One region of the Streptomyces sp. NPDC002835 genome, then DNA from elsewhere that is predicted to be linked to it. Evidence: riboswitches for the same ligand, from Rfam matches in the RefSeq annotation. Region 1 holds a riboswitch; each other region holds the start of a gene.

Region 1 (5,373 bases):
ACTGCCCGTTCGCGAAGCGGCGCGACAGCCGCGAGCAGTTGCGCGCCGACCGCGCGGCGCTGGAGCGGTTCACGGCCTGGGCCGCCGCGCAGCGGGACGACCGGCTGTCGGTGCTGTTCACCCCGTGGGGCGAGGGGCTGGTGCGCTCCTGGTACCGGAAGGCGCTGACCGAGCTGTCGCGGCTGCCGCACATCCGCCGGGTGGCGATCCAGACGAATCTCAGCGGCCGCACCGACTGGGTGGCGGACGCGGACCCGGCGAAGCTCGCGCTGTGGTGCACCTATCACCCGGGACAGACTCCTTACGACCGGTTCGTTGGCAAATGCCGGGATCTGATCCGGCGGGAGATCCGGTTCAGCGTGGGCATCGTCGGCTTCCCCGCCCATCTCGCGGAGGCGCGCCGGCTCCGCGCCGAGCTGCCTGCGCACGTCTACCTCTGGGTGAACGCGCCCGAGGGGCACGAACTCTCCGACGCCGAGGCCGACGCCTGGACCGAGCTGGACCCGCTCTTCCCGTTCAGCCGCCGTCCGCACCGATCCGCCGGGCTGCCGTGCCGCACCGGCGAGTCGGTGGTCTCGGTGGACGGCGACGGGACGGTCCGCCGCTGCCACTTCGTCCCCGCCGAACTGGGCAACCTCTACGACGGTTCGTACCGCCGGGCGCTGCGCCCCCGCGCCTGCCCGCTCGCCGTGTGCGACTGCCACATCGGCTATGTCCACCTGGAGACGCTGCCGCTGTACGACGTCTTCGCGGGCGGCGTCCTCGAACGGATCCCCGCCCCGGCCGCACTCGACCGGACCCCCGCCCGGACCCCCGCTGACCTCCCCTGACCTCCCCGTCATCCGCCGTCCTCCGCCGCCCTCAGAGCGGCAGCAGGTCCGGGCGCTTGGCCTCGACGTGGTCGCCGGAGCTCTCGCCGCGCAGCCGTCGTCCGATCCAGGGCGCCAGGTACTCGCGCGCCCATTGGATGTCGTCCCTGCGCACCTCCAGCGCCCCGCGCGGGGGCAGCGGCGGCCACGGCTGGTCGGGGTCGGCGGGCACGTCGAGTCCGAGGACCTGTGCCGCGCGGAGCGCGACCCGGGTGTGCCCCTCGGGCGACAGGTGCAGCCGGTCGGCGTCCCAGGCCCGCCGGTCCTGGACGGACTTGAGCGACCACAGGTCCAGCACCGGGCAGTCGTACCGGTCGGCGATGGCCCGCACATGCGCCGTGTACGTGGCGATCTTGCCGCGCAGATGGCGCAGGACGGGCACGTTCCGGGTGTCGAAGCCGGTCGTCACCATGACCGTGCCGACCGAGGCCGTGAGGTCGGCGACGGCCCGCTCGAAGCGTTCGGCCACGTCGTCCGGGTCGGAGCCCGGGCGGATGATGTCGTTGCCGCCGGCGCAGAAGGTGACGAGGTCGGGCGCGAGCTCCCGGGCCCTCGGCACCTGCTCGTCGACGATCTGGTCGAGGAGCCGCCCGCGCACGGCGAGGTTGGCGTAGCGGAAGCTGTGCTCCGGCCTTCGGTCGGCGAGCAGGACCGCGAAACGGTCCGCCCACCCGACGAAGCCGCCGTCGGGCCCCGGGTCGCCCACGCCCTCGGTGAAGCTGTCACCGATCGCCGCGTACGACCCGAATGCGCCACTGTTCTCTGTTCTCGAATCGTCTGCCACAAGGGCACATCTTTCCTTTATGGATGTGACCTACGCGACCGTAAGGAGGGGTTGACGGGGGGTGATCTTTACCACCCGTCAGTTTCCGGCGGGCCGGAATACGCGGAAGTCCCCGCTCCGCCAGGACGGAACGGGGATTTCCGGAATTGCCGGACGGTGGGCCGCACGGGTCAGAGGGAGACGCCGTGCTCCCGCAGGTAGGCCAGCGGGTCGATGTCCGAGCCGTAGGACGGGCCGGTGCGGACCTCGAAGTGCAGGTGCGGGCCGGAGGAGTTGCCGGTGGAACCGGACAGGCCGATCTGCTGCCCGCCGCTCACGGACTGTCCGCCGGAGACGGCCAGGGAGGAGAGGTGGGCGTACTGGGAGTAGGTGCCGTCCGTGTGCTGGATGACGACCTCGTTGCCGTACGCGCCGCTCCAGCCGGCGGAGACGACGGTGCCCGCACCGACGGCCTTGACGGAGCTGCCGGTCGGGGCGGCGAAGTCGACGCCGGTGTGGTAACCGCTGGACCACATCGCGCCGGAGGCGCGGTACGGCGTGGTGACGGCCGCGTCGACCGGGGCGCTGAAGCCGGACGCGGACGCCGGGGCCGCGGCCTCCTTCGCGGGAGCCGGCTTCGCGGGCGCCTTCTTCGCCGGGGCCTGGGCCTGCGGAGCGGCGGCCCGCGAGTCGTCGCGCGACGGGCGCGGCTTGGACTCGGCGCGGGGCTCGGGGTCGTTCTTCGCCTTGGACTTGGCGCCGATCGTCAGCTCCAGACCCGGGTGGATCAGCGACGGGTCGGAGCCGATGGCGCGGCGGTTGTCGTTGAAGAGCTGCTTCCAGCCGCCGCGGACGCTCTGCTCTTCGGCGATCTTCGACAGGTAGTCGCCGGCGACGACGGTGTACGTCTTCGGGGCCTTCTTGGCGGCCGGCAGCGCCGACTCGGCGAGGGCCGGGGCGGCCAGCGCCGGGGCGGCGGCCTGCTGGGGTGCGGCGACCGGTGCCGCCGCCGGGGCGGGGGCCGCGGTGGCGGTCGTGGCGCCGATCAGCGGGAGCGCGATGACGGCGCCGCCCGTGCCGGCGACGACGAAGCCGCGGGTGAACGGGTTGAACTTGGGACGACGGTGCTTACCCTTCGCGGGCATGGCGCATTCCTCTCCGGCGCCTACGAGGTGAGCTGTCGGGTTCGGGCTGGAGATGCCCGGTCGCACTGCTTGTACGACTTCACCCCAAGCCGTCCGGTTTTCCCGGAATCGGCGTACTACCTGGGTCCCCCGCTCCTGCCACACGTGGGTGGGTTCGAATTCCGGGCGGCGGCAGGATTAGGCGTTCCGTCCGGATTGAGCGTGACCGTAGGCGAGTCGGGCAGTCGTGGACAAGCGAGGATTTTCCACGATCAATGCAGAGCCCGATATCACCGGGGATTTCCGGTCACCCTCCGTGGACGACGGTCCTTCAATTGCCTTGCCGGTTACGGAATTGGCCCGCCGGTCCCGGCCACACAACGTCACGAATATGACGCTGCTCACCAGCCGGGGACCATCTCCCCCGCTTACGGGGCACGTTATGCCGAACCAGCCAATTCGGACAGAAGAAGCATTTGGCCATCTAGTGCCGCACTACGACCGCGGTCCACGCCCGCCTGAGCCGGATCACGGTGGCGTCCATGTCACCCTTCAGTCCGGTGTGCAGTCCGTGGTGCAGCAGCACCGCGCCCCGATGGACCGCTCCGGTGTCCACGCACGCGTAGGCGGCGGCCGGGTCGAGGCCGCGCAGCCGGAGCGCCGGCGGCCGCTCGCCGTACCGCTGCGCCTCGAGCAGCGCGAGCACGACCGTCTCGTCGCCCCGGACGTACTGCACGGCGCTCAGCCCGCCCTCCGGGGCCCGCAGCCGGTACAGCTCCCCGTGCTGGACGAGCGGCCTGATCTCCTTGTAGAGCCGGATCCAGTCAGCCGCCTCCGACAGTTCCGCCTCGCTCCACTGTGCGAGGTCTCCCCCGACGCCCAGTACCCCGGCCATGGCGCTGACGAAGCGGAAGCGCAGACTGCTCCGGCGGCCGTTGAGCTGGGCGTTGGGGCTGTCGGTCACCCAGGCCGCCATGACCCGGGCCGGGTGCAGCTGGCTGAAGCCGTGCTGGACGGCGAGCCGGTCCAGCGGGTCCGTGTTGTCCGAGGTCCACACCTGGTCGGTGCGGCCGAGGACCCCGAGGTCGATCCGGCCGCCGCCGCCGGAGCAGGACTCGAAGGCGACGCCCGGATGCGCGGCCCGCAGCCGGTCCAGCAGGGCGTAGAAGCCCTCGACGTGCCCGGTCCACAGCTTCTGCGGATACGGCTCCCCCGGCCAGCCCGCGTCGGTGAAGCAGCGGTTGAAGTCCCACTTCACATAGTCGACGGGCGCGCCGGACAGCAGGGCGTCGAGCTGCTTCCACAGATGCTCCCGGACGTCCTCGCGCGCGAGATTCAGTACGAGCTGGTTGCGGAATTCGGTGCGCGTGCGTCCCGGATGGTGCTGCACCCAGTCGGGGTGGGCGCGGTAGAGGTCGCTGTCCGCGTTGACCATCTCGGGCTCCACCCAGATCCCGAACCGCATGCCGAGACCGTGGACTTCGCGGGCGAGCGGCGCGAGGCCGCCGGGGAAGCGGTCCGGGTTCGGCGTCCAGTCGCCGAGTCCGGCGCGGTCGCTGGTGCGCCGCCCGAACCAGGCGTCGTCCACGACGAAAAGCTCGACGCCGATCCCCGCGGCCAGCCGGGCGAGGGCCAGCTGCTGCTGCTCCGAGATGTCGAAGCCGGTGGCCTCCCAGGAGTTGTAGAGCACCGGACGCGCCTCCTGGGCGCCGGGGATCACATGGGCGAGCTGCCAGGCGTGCCACGCCCTGCTGGCGCCGCCGAACCCGCCGTCGCTCCACAGCCCCGCGAAGACGGGCGAGGTGTAGGTCTCCCCCGGCGCGAGCAGTACCAGCCCGGAGTCGTCGTGACCGGCCCCGCCGGTGATCTGTACGCATTTGTCCGGGAGCTGCTGTACGGCGATCCGCCACGATCCGGACCAGCCGAGGGCGCAGCCGTACACCTCGCCGCGCTCCTCGGTGGCGCCTTCCGCGTCCAGGGCCACCCAGGGCAGGTGCTGGTGGCCGGTGTGGCCGCGCCGGCTGCCGATGATCTTCTCGCCGTAGCTGATCTCGGAACGGACCAGCCGGGACTCGGCGGCCCAGCGGCCGTGCAGCTGGGAGAGCCGCCATGCGTCCCGGTGCGGCAGCGTCCAGGCGGCGGCGTCGGCCCGGAGCAGTTCGAGGTCCGGCCCGGCGCCGTCGTGGGCGACGGTGGTCCAGCGCTCGATCACGTCGGAGTCGTCGCGCATCCGGTAGTGCAGCGTCAGGCCGAGGCCGACCTGTGCGTCGGTGAAGCGCAGCCGCAGCTCGTCGTCCTCCGCGGCCCAGCCGGCGAAGGCCCATTCGGTGCCGCGCACGGACTCGGTTCGGACCGACAGCGCGGGGCGGACGAACCGGGGGCCGCCCTCGACGGGGTACTCCTCGCGCCCGTCGAGCTGGGACTCGAACGGCCAGTACGGCGGCGGCCCTTGCGCCGCCAGCGCCTCGGCGTCGGCGGCCGTGATGCGGGCGCCCCAGTGGAGATGGACGAGCTCGTCGGCGTCGGTGAGATGGAATGCGTAGCTGCTCGCGGGCCCGGAGAGGATCCACGTACGCCCGTCGCTCAGGTTCTCGATCATCTCGCCCCTCAGATACTC
Region 2 (5,373 bases), on a different contig from region 1:
CTCGTAGAAGCGCACCCCGCCGACGACCTTGTAGGGCAGGCCGACGCGGATGAAGATCTCCTCGAAGACACGCGACTGGGCGTTCGTGCGGTAGAAGACGGCGACGTCGCCTGCCTTCGCCTCGCCCTGGTCGGTGAGCCGGTCGATCTCGTCGGCGACGAACTGGGCCTCGTCGTGCTCGGTGTCCGCGACGTAGCCGGTGATCTGGGCGCCCTCGCCCGCGTTGGTCCACAGGTTCTTGGGGCGGCGGGACTCGTTGCGCTCGATGACGGCGTTGGCGGCGGACAGGATCGTCTGGGTGGAGCGGTAGTTCTGCTCCAGCAGGATCGTCGTCGCGTCCGGGTAGTCCTCCTCGAACTGGAGGATGTTGCGGATGGTCGCGCCGCGGAAGGCGTAGATCGACTGGTCGGCGTCGCCGACGACGCAGAGCTCGGCCGGGTCCAGGTCCTCGTAGCCGGTGCCCACCAGCTCGCGCACGAGCGTGTACTGCGCGTGGTTGGTGTCCTGGTACTCGTCGACGAGGACGTGCCGGAAGCGGCGGCGGTAGTGCTCGGCGACGTCCGGGAAGGCCTGGAGGAGGTGGACCGTCGTCATGATGATGTCGTCGAAGTCCAGGGCGTTGGCCTCGCGCAGCCGCGCCTGGTACATCCGGTACGCCTCGGCGAGCGTCTTCTCGAAACCGGCCTGGGCCTGGTCGGCGAAGGTCTCCTCGTCGATCAGCTCGTTCTTCAGGTTCGAGATCTTGGCGCTGAAGGACTTCGGCGGGAACTTCTTCGGGTCGAGGTCCAGATCGCGGCAGACCAGCGACATCAGCCGCTTCGAGTCGGCGGCGTCGTAGATCGAGAACGACGAGGTGAAGCCCAGCTTCTTGGACTCGCGGCGCAGGATGCGCACGCACGCGCTGTGGAAGGTCATGACCCACATGGCGTTGGCGCGCGGGCCCACCAGCTGCTCGACGCGCTCCTTCATCTCGCCGGCGGCCTTGTTGGTGAAGGTGATCGCCAGTATCTGGCCGGGGTGCACATGGCGGGTCCCGAGCAGATGCGCGATGCGGTGCGTGAGCACCCGCGTCTTGCCGGAGCCGGCGCCGGCCACGATGAGCAGGGGTGACCCTGTGTGCACGACAGCGGCGCGCTGCTGTTCGTTCAGCCCGTCGAGGAGCGCGGCGGGGTCCACCACGGGGCGCGGCGCGCCGTCGCGGTAGTACCCGTCGCGGGCCGGGGGCACGTCGAAGGCGCCCTGGAAGAGGTCGTCCGGGATCTGCTCCGGAGCCGAATCCTCGGGCGGCGGCGGATGCTCGTCCGCTTGGGGCTGAAGGTCCGCCAGGAAGCTGTCGTCAAAGAGGCTGCTCATCGCCTAACGAGTCTAGGCGGCCGCACCGACAACCGTGGCCGCACGCCGAAGACCGGCGGCGGGCGACGGTCGGTGACGGCGCGATTCCGCCAGGCGACGAATCCGCCTCCGGAGCCGGGCCGGGGACCATCCGCCGAAAAAGGTCACGAAAATGTATCGGACATATCGAACATCAACCTTCACAGCGGCTGCACGAGTTGGCTAGCGTGCTCGACCAGGCGGCCCGCACCCCTCCCGGCGAACCACGCCGAACGGGCGGCCTGCGCCGAATCCGGCCTCCGGCAACGGAGTCCGGAACCGGGGACCCACCCTCCCGACACCGTCCTCGACACGGGAGGACCCAGTACCACCGGGGTGAATCGGACCGCGCGCCACTCGGTCCGTAGGGCACCTTCCGTTCGCCCGAACCCGACAGCTAACCCGGTAGGCGGTCCACGGAAGAAGGAGATGCCGGCCTTGGCGTCGCATCGCAAGCCCCGCAGCCGAAGCACCAAACCGTCCTCCGCCGTCGGATTCACCACGGCAGCCCTCGCGGGTGTGACCCTGCTCTCCACGCAGAGCGCGACGGCCGCGCCCGCCGAGCCGAAGCCCAGCATCGAAGAGGTGCAGAAGAAGGTCGACGACCTGTACCGGCAGGCCGGCAGCGCCACGCAGGAGTACAACAAGGCGAAGGAAGCCACCGCGGAGAAGCGCCAAGAGGTGGACCAGCTCCTCGACGAGGCGGCCAAGCGCACCGAGAAGCTGAACGAGTCCCGCCGCGAGCTCGGCAACTACGCGGCCGCGCAGTACCGCACCGGTTCCGTCACGCCCACCGCCGCGCTGATGTTCGCGGACAGCCCGCAGGCGTACTTCGACCAGACGCAGCTGATGGACCGGATGACGGCCCAGCAGCGCACCGCGGTCAGCGAGTACGAGACCGAGCGGGCGGCGGCGGCCAAGCAGCGCGCGGCGGCGACGAAGCGCCTCGAGTCCCTCACGGACTCCCAGGAGGCGCTGCGCACCAGCAAGCAGACGGTGCAGACCAAGCTCGCGGAGGCGCGCACCCTGCTGTCGACGCTGACGGCGGAGGAGAAGGCACGGCTCGCCGCGATCGAGCGGAAGAAGGAGGAGGAGGCCCGCCGCAAGGCCGAGGCGAAGGCCGCGGCCGAGGCCGCCGCCAGGGCGGAGGCCGAGCGGCAGGCCCAGGAGCGCGAGACGGCCCCGAGCACGGACCCCGGCACCACCGACCCGGGGACGGACACTGGTACGGACACCGGCACCGGGACCGGCACGGACGACGGCACCTACGCGGCCAAGGCCGACAAGGTCCTCGCCTTCGCCCGCGCCCAGATCGGCAAGCCGTACGTGTGGGGCGCGACGGGCCCGAGCTCGTACGACTGCTCCGGCCTCACCGCGGCCGCCTGGAAGGCGGCCGGCGTGGACCTGCCGCGCACCACCTGGGACCAGGTGAAGGTCGGCACCCGCGTCGCGACGGCGGATCTGCTCCCCGGCGACCTGGTCTTCTTCTACGACGACATCAGCCACGTCGGGATCTACATCGGCGACGGCAAGATGATCCACGCCCCCAAGCCGGGCACGAACGTCCGCGAGGAGTCCATCTTCTACATGCCGATCTACGGCAGCGTCCGCCCCGCCTGACCCCGGTCGCACGAGTGCCCGGGCGGCCGAGCCGCCCGGGCACCGGTATGTCCGGCCCGGATCAGGTCCAGAGGGTGGCGATGAAGATGTTGACCATGGTCAGGCCGCCGACCGCGCCGAACAGCGCCTTGTCGACCCTCTCCTCGTCCCGCTTGACGTAGACGAGGCCGAGGATCACCACCAGGACCGCCAGCTTGACGCCGATCTTGAGGTTGTTCACCGTCTGGTCGTCCGCCTGGTTCAGACCCACCAGCGCCACGCCCGTGACCAGCATGGTCAGCGCGCCGTGCAGCATCGCCGGGTTGAAGCGGGCCGTGCCCTCCCCCATCGCCTTCATCTGGGTCAGGAATCCGCCCAGCAGCGAGGCGATACCAATGATGTGCAGGGCGACGAAGACATTGATGAGTACGTCCATGGCCGGAGCCTAACCCTCCCCATACCACCGCCCGTCGGGCAGGTGGGCCCGCTCCGCCGCATCGGTCGGCAGGCCGCGGCAATGCGGAACCGTGACGTCCATCGGGTGGTCGGCAACCGGTCCCAAGCGTCCATCTTCGGTACTTTGCGGTCCTTCCGCCCCGCCCCCGTGACCGCGGCGTCTAGCGTCCTTCCTCAGGTGGCCGACTCCCCACCAGCCGTCGTACAGCCGGACGGCACTCGGCCGCCACCGCCGGGATGTCCGGCGGTGGGCCGCTCCCCTGTGCGGCCCGCCGCCGGACGCGAACGGCGGGCAGCGATCGACGGAAGGACGTGGAAGCCCTCGTGGCAACCCACCGGAAACCAAGGCCGCGCCTGTTCGGCGGGCCGGCCGCCCGTACCGCGGTCACCCTCGCCCTCGCCGGCGCGGCGACCGGCACCGCGTTCGAGGGCACGGTCCAGGCCGAGCCCCGCCTCACCCCCGCTCAGGTCAAGATCCGGGTCGACAAGCTGTACCGGGAGGCGGAGGCCGCCACCGAGAACTACAACGGCGCCAAGGAGCAGACGTCGAGCGCCCGCAGGTCGCTCGACGCGCTGCGCGACGAGGCCGCGCGCAGGACCGAGCGGCTCAACGCCTCCCGCAACGCGCTCGGTTCGGTCGCCACGGCCCAGTACCGCGACGGCGGCATGGATCCCGGACTGCGCCTCGCCCTCACCTCCGACCCGGAGGACTACCTGGAGCGCGCCGCCCGCGCCGAACGGGTCGGCGCCCGGCAGGCCGCCACGATCGCCGGGGTCCGGCGCCAACTGAGGGAGCTGGCAGACCTCAAGGAGCAGGCCGCGGAGAAGGTCGCCACGCTGGAGGCCCGCCGCAAGGAACTGGCCGGTCACAAGGCCACGGTGCGCGGCAAACTCGCGGCCGCCGAACGGCTGCTGGCCAGGCTCACCGCCGAGCAGCGCGCCGCGTACAACGACGGCGGCTCCACCCGGGCGCCCGCCCGCGCCGACCGCGCCGACGCCCCCCGGAGCCCGCTGCGGGCCCCGAACAGCCGGGCCGCCCAGGCCGTCGCGTACGCGTACAGGGCGCTCGGCAAGCCGTACGTGTGGGGCGCGACGGGGCCGGGCTCCTACGACTGCTCGGGCCTCACCCAGGCCGCCTGGCGCGCCGCCGGGGTGTCGCTGCCGCGCACCACGTACACCCAGATCAACGCCGGCGAGCGCGTTCCCCGCTCCCGACTCGCCCCGGGCGACCTGGTGTTCTTCTACTCGGGCGTCTCGCACGTCGGGCTCTATATCGGCGGCGGCAGGATGATCCACGCGCCGCGGCCCGGCGCTCCGGTGCGGATCGCGCCGATCGACGAGATGCCGTTCGCGGGGGCGACCCGTCCCGCGTGACGGCCGTGCCGGTAATCCGATAGCGGGGGCTCCGGTCCGGGTGGCACCATCCCGGGGTCCCGGGGGCCCGCCCCCCGTTGCCCGACCGGCAGGAGACCACGTGGACGTCGACGTCCAGAACTATGTGCGCACCCTCGCACGCCGCTCGCCCGGCCACGTACGCGTCGGCCCCTTCACGGTCCGCTACGACGCCGACTGGCCCATCCCGCCCGTCAATTACGCCGTCCCCGACCACGGCGTGAACCCCACGCCCGGCGACATCAAGGCACTGGTCGAGGTGTTCCGCGAACGGGACCGGCTGCCGCGCCTGGAGTTCCTGCCGTCCTGCGCCCCCGCCCTCGAACCGGCCCTGCTCGCCGCCGGGTTCACCGTCGAGCGGCGCGCCCCCCTGCTCGCCTGCTCCCCCGAGGCGCTGGTGACGCCGCCCCCGGTGCCCGGCATCACCCCCACGGTGCTGACCGACGAGGCCGGGCACCGCGCCGCGGCCGCCGTGCAGCACGCGGGCTACGGCATGGACGGCGAGGTGACGGAGGGCCAGATCGCGGCCCTGCGGCGCGTCACGGAGGGCGGCGG
Region 3 (5,373 bases), on a different contig from region 1:
TGAAGAAGATGCGCGGCTACCTGGCCGAACTGATCCACCGTAAAAGGGAGGAGCCGGGGGACGACCTCATCTCGGGGCTCATCAAGGCGTCCGACCACGGCGAGCACCTCACCGAGAACGAGGCCGCGGCGATGGCCTTCATCCTCCTCTTCGCGGGCTTCGAGACCACCGTCAATCTCATCGGCAACGGCGTCTACGCGCTGCTGCGCCACCCCGAGCAGCGTGAGCGCCTCCAGGCGTCGCTGGCGTCCGGGGACAGCGGCCTGCTGGCGACCGGCGTGGAGGAACTGCTGCGCTACGACGGGCCGGTGGAGCTGGCGACCTGGCGGTTCGCCACGGAGCCGCTCACCGTCGGCGGGCAGCGGATCGCGGCGGGCGACCCCGTACTCGTCGTCCTCGCGGCCGCCGACCGCGACCCGGCACGCTTCGACGCCCCGGACACCCTCGATCTGTCCCGGACCGACAACCAGCATCTGGGGTACGGCCACGGCATCCACTACTGCCTCGGCGCCCCGCTCGCCCGGCTCGAGGGGCAGACCGCGCTGGCCACCCTGCTCCGCAGAATGCCGGACTTGCGGCTTGCGGGAGATCCGGCCGATTTGCGGTGGCGTGGGGGTCTCATCATGCGCGGATTGCGCACTCTGCCCGTTGAGTTCACGGTGTAAACAAGCTGACGCTACGTCAAGTCTGTGACTTTCACGTGATCTCTGCTGCATCGACTTGTGACTCACGTTCGAATGCGACTACGTTCACCGTCACTCGGCAGGCATCAGCAGGCCGCAGGATTCACAGCTGTCACGCGAAAGGCAACCGCATGCTCTCCGGGAACGGACGACACCGCCGACCCCGCCAGGCTCCGGCCCTCATCGTCGCGGCAGGGGTGACCGGTTCGGCCATCGCGATCCCGCTGCTCGGCGCGGGCTCGGCGTCCGCGGCCGACGCGAACACCTGGGACCGCGTCGCGGAGTGCGAGAGCGGCGGGGCGTGGAGCGCCGACTTCGGCAACGGCTACTACGGCGGGCTGCAGTTCTCGCAGGAGACCTGGGCCGCGTACGGCGGCACCGCCTACGCGCCGAGCGCCGACCTCGCGAGCCGCTCGCAGCAGATAGCGGTCGCGGAGAAGGTCCTCGCCGCCCAGGGCCCTGGCGCCTGGCCCGCCTGCGGTCCGCTCGCCGGGCTCCAGGACGACGGCGCGGACACCGGCGTCGACCCGGGCATCCTGCCGCTGCCGAAGCAGAGCGACGCGCCGGACGGTGAGCCGTCGCCCGACACGTCCGGTTCCCTCGACGTCCTCGAGCCGACCGACCCGGCGGGCGACAAGCCCGCCGAGGGCTCGGCGGACGACTCGGACGCCACGGGCGAATCCGGCGCGCCGGACACCCGTGACGCGGGCACGCCCTCCGGCGACGCGACCGACCGGCCGGCGACCGGGGACGACGACACCCGCACGGTGCCCACGGACGACGCCACAGAGGCGGCCCCGTCCGGCGAGGCGTCGACCGGCACCGGCAAGCACCGCGGTGCGCCGGGCGACGAGTCCGCCACCGGCGGTTCGGACGGCGCCCGCGAGGACGGCCGCCACGCCTCACGGGGCGACAGCGCGGGCCGCAAGGGCGACGTCGGGGCAACCGCCCCGGGCTCGTACACCGTTCAGCCCGGCGACAATCTGTGCGACATCGCCGCCGCGGAGGAGGTGCCCGGCGGGTGGCCGGCCCTCTACGAGGCGAACGAGGAGACGGTCGGGTCCGACCCGGACCTCATCCTGCCCGGTCAGAGCCTCGACCTGAGCCTGGGTCAGCGCTAGTTCACACGACGGTTCATGGGCTTCTGTCCGCTTCGTTCCGGTGAGACAAGGGTCTCTTTGTCCCAACTAGGGCGCAACGCCCCATGAACTCGGCCACTCCGCCCCTCACCTGCGAAAACGGACATCTTCGGGTGGTCGGTTCGGGCGTTTTCTCCCCGATGTTCGACTTTGAACATCGGGGAGTCCTGTGTCTACGGTCTGAACCGCTCGCCACCGCGGGCCCCGTCGACCGATACGCCGAATCCTGCCGTCGGTCGAGGGGAACAGTCGTCGCTCAGAGCGCCGAAGGCAGGAGCGGGGGACCCAAGGTAAGCGCCGGGGCCGTTCGCCCGGATCGAGAGATCCGGCGGACCGGAGCCGGCTGGGGGTGAAGCCCGCACGTCCCACGGACGTGCGGCCGGGCAACTCACAGGCCCGAACCCGACAGCTCACCTCGTAGGCGTCGGTGAGGAGAAGTTCCATGCTGCGTTCTTCCGACAAGGCCAAGCACCGCCGCCCGTCGAAGGTCACCCGTCTCGTCGCGCTCGCCGGTGTCGCCGGCGCCGCCATCGCCGCCCCGGTTCTCGGCGCGACCTCCGCCTCCGCCGCCACCGCCTCCGAGTGGGACGCCGTCGCCCAGTGCGAGTCCGGCGGCAACTGGTCCATCAACACGGGCAACGGCTACTACGGCGGCCTGCAGTTCTCCGCCTCCACCTGGGCCGCGTACGGCGGCACCGCGTACGCCTCGACCGCCGACCAGGCGTCCAAGGCCCAGCAGATCGAGATAGCCGAGAAGGTCCTGGCCGGCCAGGGCAAGGGCGCCTGGCCGAGCTGCGGCGTCGGCCTGTCCGGTGCCTCCTACGGCGGCGGCTCCGCCGAGGCCGCGCCCGCGCAGCCGTCCCAGGAGCGCTCCGAGGCGCCCACCACGCGCTCCGAGCGCACCGAGGCCCCCGCCCCGGCCCCGAAGGCCGAGAAGCCCGCCGCCGCTCCGCAGGCCAAGGGCTTCAAGAAGGGCGACGGCGAGTACAAGGTCGAGGCCGGCGACACCCTCAGCAAGATCGCGCAGGCCGAGAAGGTCGAGGGCGGCTGGGAGAAGCTGTTCGAGCTGAACAAGGACATCGTCGAGGACGCCGACGTGATCCACCCGGGCCAGCAGCTCCACCTGCGCTGACCCGCACCTGCCTCCCACGGTCCGGCGGTCGTGGGAGGCACCCGTCCGTCGGACGGGACCCGAGCACCCCGGTCCGGCGCGCCTTCCCCCGTACGCGCCGGGCCGGGGCTCGGTCCGTTGCTGGGGCGAGTCCGCCCCGGGGCGCCGGTTACCCGCAGGTAGGAACCGTCCCGTTTGTCCGGTCGCAAGGGGCTTGATGCCCTTTTTCGTCCCAGGGGGCGGGCATCGGCCGGGCCTTTGCCGCCGGGGCGGTTAGGCTCTTGCCGCAAGGCCAAGCAGACCTCTGCACTTTTCTCGCGTCACATCCCAGAAGGAGATGCTCGTGCCGTCCATCGACGTCGTCGTAGCCCGGGAAATCCTGGACTCCCGAGGCAACCCCACGGTCGAGGTCGAGGTTGGCCTCGACGACGGCAGCACGGGTCGTGCTGCAGTTCCGTCCGGCGCCTCCACCGGTGCGTTCGAGGCTCTCGAGCTCCGCGACGGTGACCAGAACCGCTACCAGGGCAAGGGCGTCGAGAAGGCCGTCCTCGCCGTCATCGAGCAGATCGGCCCGGAGCTCGTCGGCTACGACGCCACCGAGCAGCGCCTGATCGACCAGGCGATGTTCGACCTGGACGCCACCCCGGACAAGTCCTCGCTCGGCGCCAACGCCATCCTCGGCGTCTCCCTCGCCGTCGCGCACGCCGCCTCTGAGGCCTCCGACCTGCCGCTCTTCCGCTACCTGGGCGGCCCGAACGCGCACCTGCTGCCCGTTCCGATGATGAACATCCTGAACGGCGGCTCGCACGCCGACTCCAACGTGGACATCCAGGAGTTCATGATCGCGCCGATCGGCGCCGAGTCGTTCTCCGAGGCGCTGCGCTGGGGCACCGAGGTCTACCACACCCTCAAGAAGGTCCTGAAGCAGAAGGGCCTGTCCACCGGCCTCGGCGACGAGGGCGGCTTCGCGCCGAACCTCGACTCCAACCGCGCCGCCCTCGACCTCATCCTCGAGGCCATCAAGGAGGCCGGCTACACCCCGGGCAAGGACATCGCGCTCGCGCTCGACGTCGCCGCGTCCGAGTTCTACAAGGACGGCTCGTACGAGTTCGAGGGCAAGTCCCGCTCGGCCGCCGAGATGACCGAGTACTACGAGGAGCTCGCCGCCTCGTACCCGCTGGTCTCCATCGAGGACCCGCTGTTCGAGGACGACTGGGACGGCTGGAAGGTCCTCACCGAGAAGCTGGGCACCAAGGTCCAGATCGTCGGCGACGACCTCTTCGTCACCAACCCGGAGCGCCTGGCCCGCGGCATCGACGAGAACGCCGCGAACGCGCTGCTCGTCAAGGTCAACCAGATCGGCTCGCTGACCGAGACCCTCGACGCCGTCGAGCTCGCCCAGCGCAGCGGCTTCAAGTGCATGATGTCCCACCGCTCCGGCGAGACCGAGGACGTCACCATCGCCGACCTGGCCGTCGCCACCAACTGCGGCCAGATCAAGACCGGCGCCCCGGCCCGCTCCGAGCGCGTCGCCAAGTACAACCAGCTGCTGCGCATCGAGGAGATCCTCGACGACGCGGCGGTGTACGCGGGCCGCAGCGCGTTCCCGCGGTTCAAGTACGAGGACTGAGCACCGCACGAGCGACGCCGAGCGTCGCCGGGCCACCGGTGATCACCGGCTGATCACCGGCTGACGCCCTGTCGTACGTACGTCCCCGGCCGCGGTCCCGTACCGTGTCCGGGGACGTCGGCGTGTGAAGGGGAGGCGAGTGGGATGGCGCGCAGGCCGGAAGCGGACAGGTTCTCCACCGCGACCAGGCTGCGGCTGCTCGGCGAGCAGACCGCCGCCCGCGTCTACCGCTCCCAGAACCGCCGCCAGGCCCGCCGCTCCCGGCTCACCGGCCGCGCGGCCTTCCTCGCCCTCGTCGTCTGCTCGCTCGTCGTGGCGCTCGCCTACCCGATGCGCCAGTACGTCTCCCAGCGGGCGGACATCGCCGAGCAGGAACGCCTCATGGACGAGGCGCGCGCACAGGTCGAGCAGCTCAAGGACGAGAAGGCGCGCCTCCAGGACGACATGTACATCCGGCGGCTAGCCCGCGAGCATCTGCACTACGTGCTCCCGGGGGAGACCGGATTCACCATGATCGACCCCGAGGCCGCGGAGCGGGAGCGCGAAGAGAGCGGCGCGGCCGACCGGCCGTGGTACTCGAACGTATGGAACGGCGTGGACAGCGCCGACGGTCCGCAGCAGTAGCAGCACCCGGCAGCAGTAGCAGTCACCGAACAAGGCAGGCATGGAAACCCCTCCTCCCACCACCGAACCCACCGAGCCCACGGACGCGGACGTCGCCGCGTTCAAGGAGCAGCTCGGCCGGCCGCCGCGAGGTCTGCGCTCGATCGCGCACCGCTGCCCCTGCGGGCAGCCCGACGTCGTCGAGAC

What was found. A riboswitch is a leader RNA that binds a small molecule or an ion and turns the genes downstream of it on or off. The one in region 1 is predicted to bind cyclic di-AMP.
Region 2: it holds a riboswitch for cyclic di-AMP, as region 1 does, so the genes downstream of both, ACWD01_RS12375 (NlpC/P60 family protein) here and ACWD01_RS17950 (M23 family metallopeptidase) in region 1, are expected to answer to the same signal.
Region 3: it holds a riboswitch for cyclic di-AMP, as region 1 does, so the genes downstream of both, ACWD01_RS13325 (transglycosylase family protein) here and ACWD01_RS17950 (M23 family metallopeptidase) in region 1, are expected to answer to the same signal.

Annotation. Positions count from the first base shown of each region.
Region 1 is NZ_JBSFUW010000014.1:146,894-152,266, forward strand. It holds gene ACWD01_RS17940 (STM4011 family radical SAM protein) at 1-830, shown strand, start outside; gene ACWD01_RS17945 (SGNH/GDSL hydrolase family protein) at 862-1,653, opposite strand; gene ACWD01_RS17950 (M23 family metallopeptidase) at 1,824-2,777, opposite strand; cyclic di-AMP (ydaO/yuaA leader) riboswitch at 2,780-2,938, opposite strand; gene ACWD01_RS17955 (alpha-galactosidase) at 3,241-5,355, opposite strand.
Region 2 is NZ_JBSFUW010000009.1:79,814-85,186, forward strand. It holds gene pcrA (DNA helicase PcrA) at 1-1,353, opposite strand, end outside; cyclic di-AMP (ydaO/yuaA leader) riboswitch at 1,607-1,798, shown strand; gene ACWD01_RS12375 (NlpC/P60 family protein) at 1,801-2,991, shown strand; gene ACWD01_RS12380 (hypothetical protein) at 3,053-3,406, opposite strand; gene ACWD01_RS12385 (NlpC/P60 family protein) at 3,751-4,800, shown strand; gene ACWD01_RS12390 (GNAT family N-acetyltransferase) at 4,901-5,373, shown strand, end outside.
Region 3 is NZ_JBSFUW010000010.1:14,719-20,091, reverse strand. It holds gene ACWD01_RS13335 (cytochrome P450 family protein) at 1-665, shown strand, start outside; gene ACWD01_RS13330 (transglycosylase family protein) at 815-1,804, shown strand; cyclic di-AMP (ydaO/yuaA leader) riboswitch at 2,075-2,261, shown strand; gene ACWD01_RS13325 (transglycosylase family protein) at 2,268-2,954, shown strand; gene eno (phosphopyruvate hydratase) at 3,271-4,563, shown strand; gene ACWD01_RS13315 (FtsB family cell division protein) at 4,708-5,187, shown strand; gene ACWD01_RS13310 (DUF501 domain-containing protein) at 5,228-5,373, shown strand, end outside.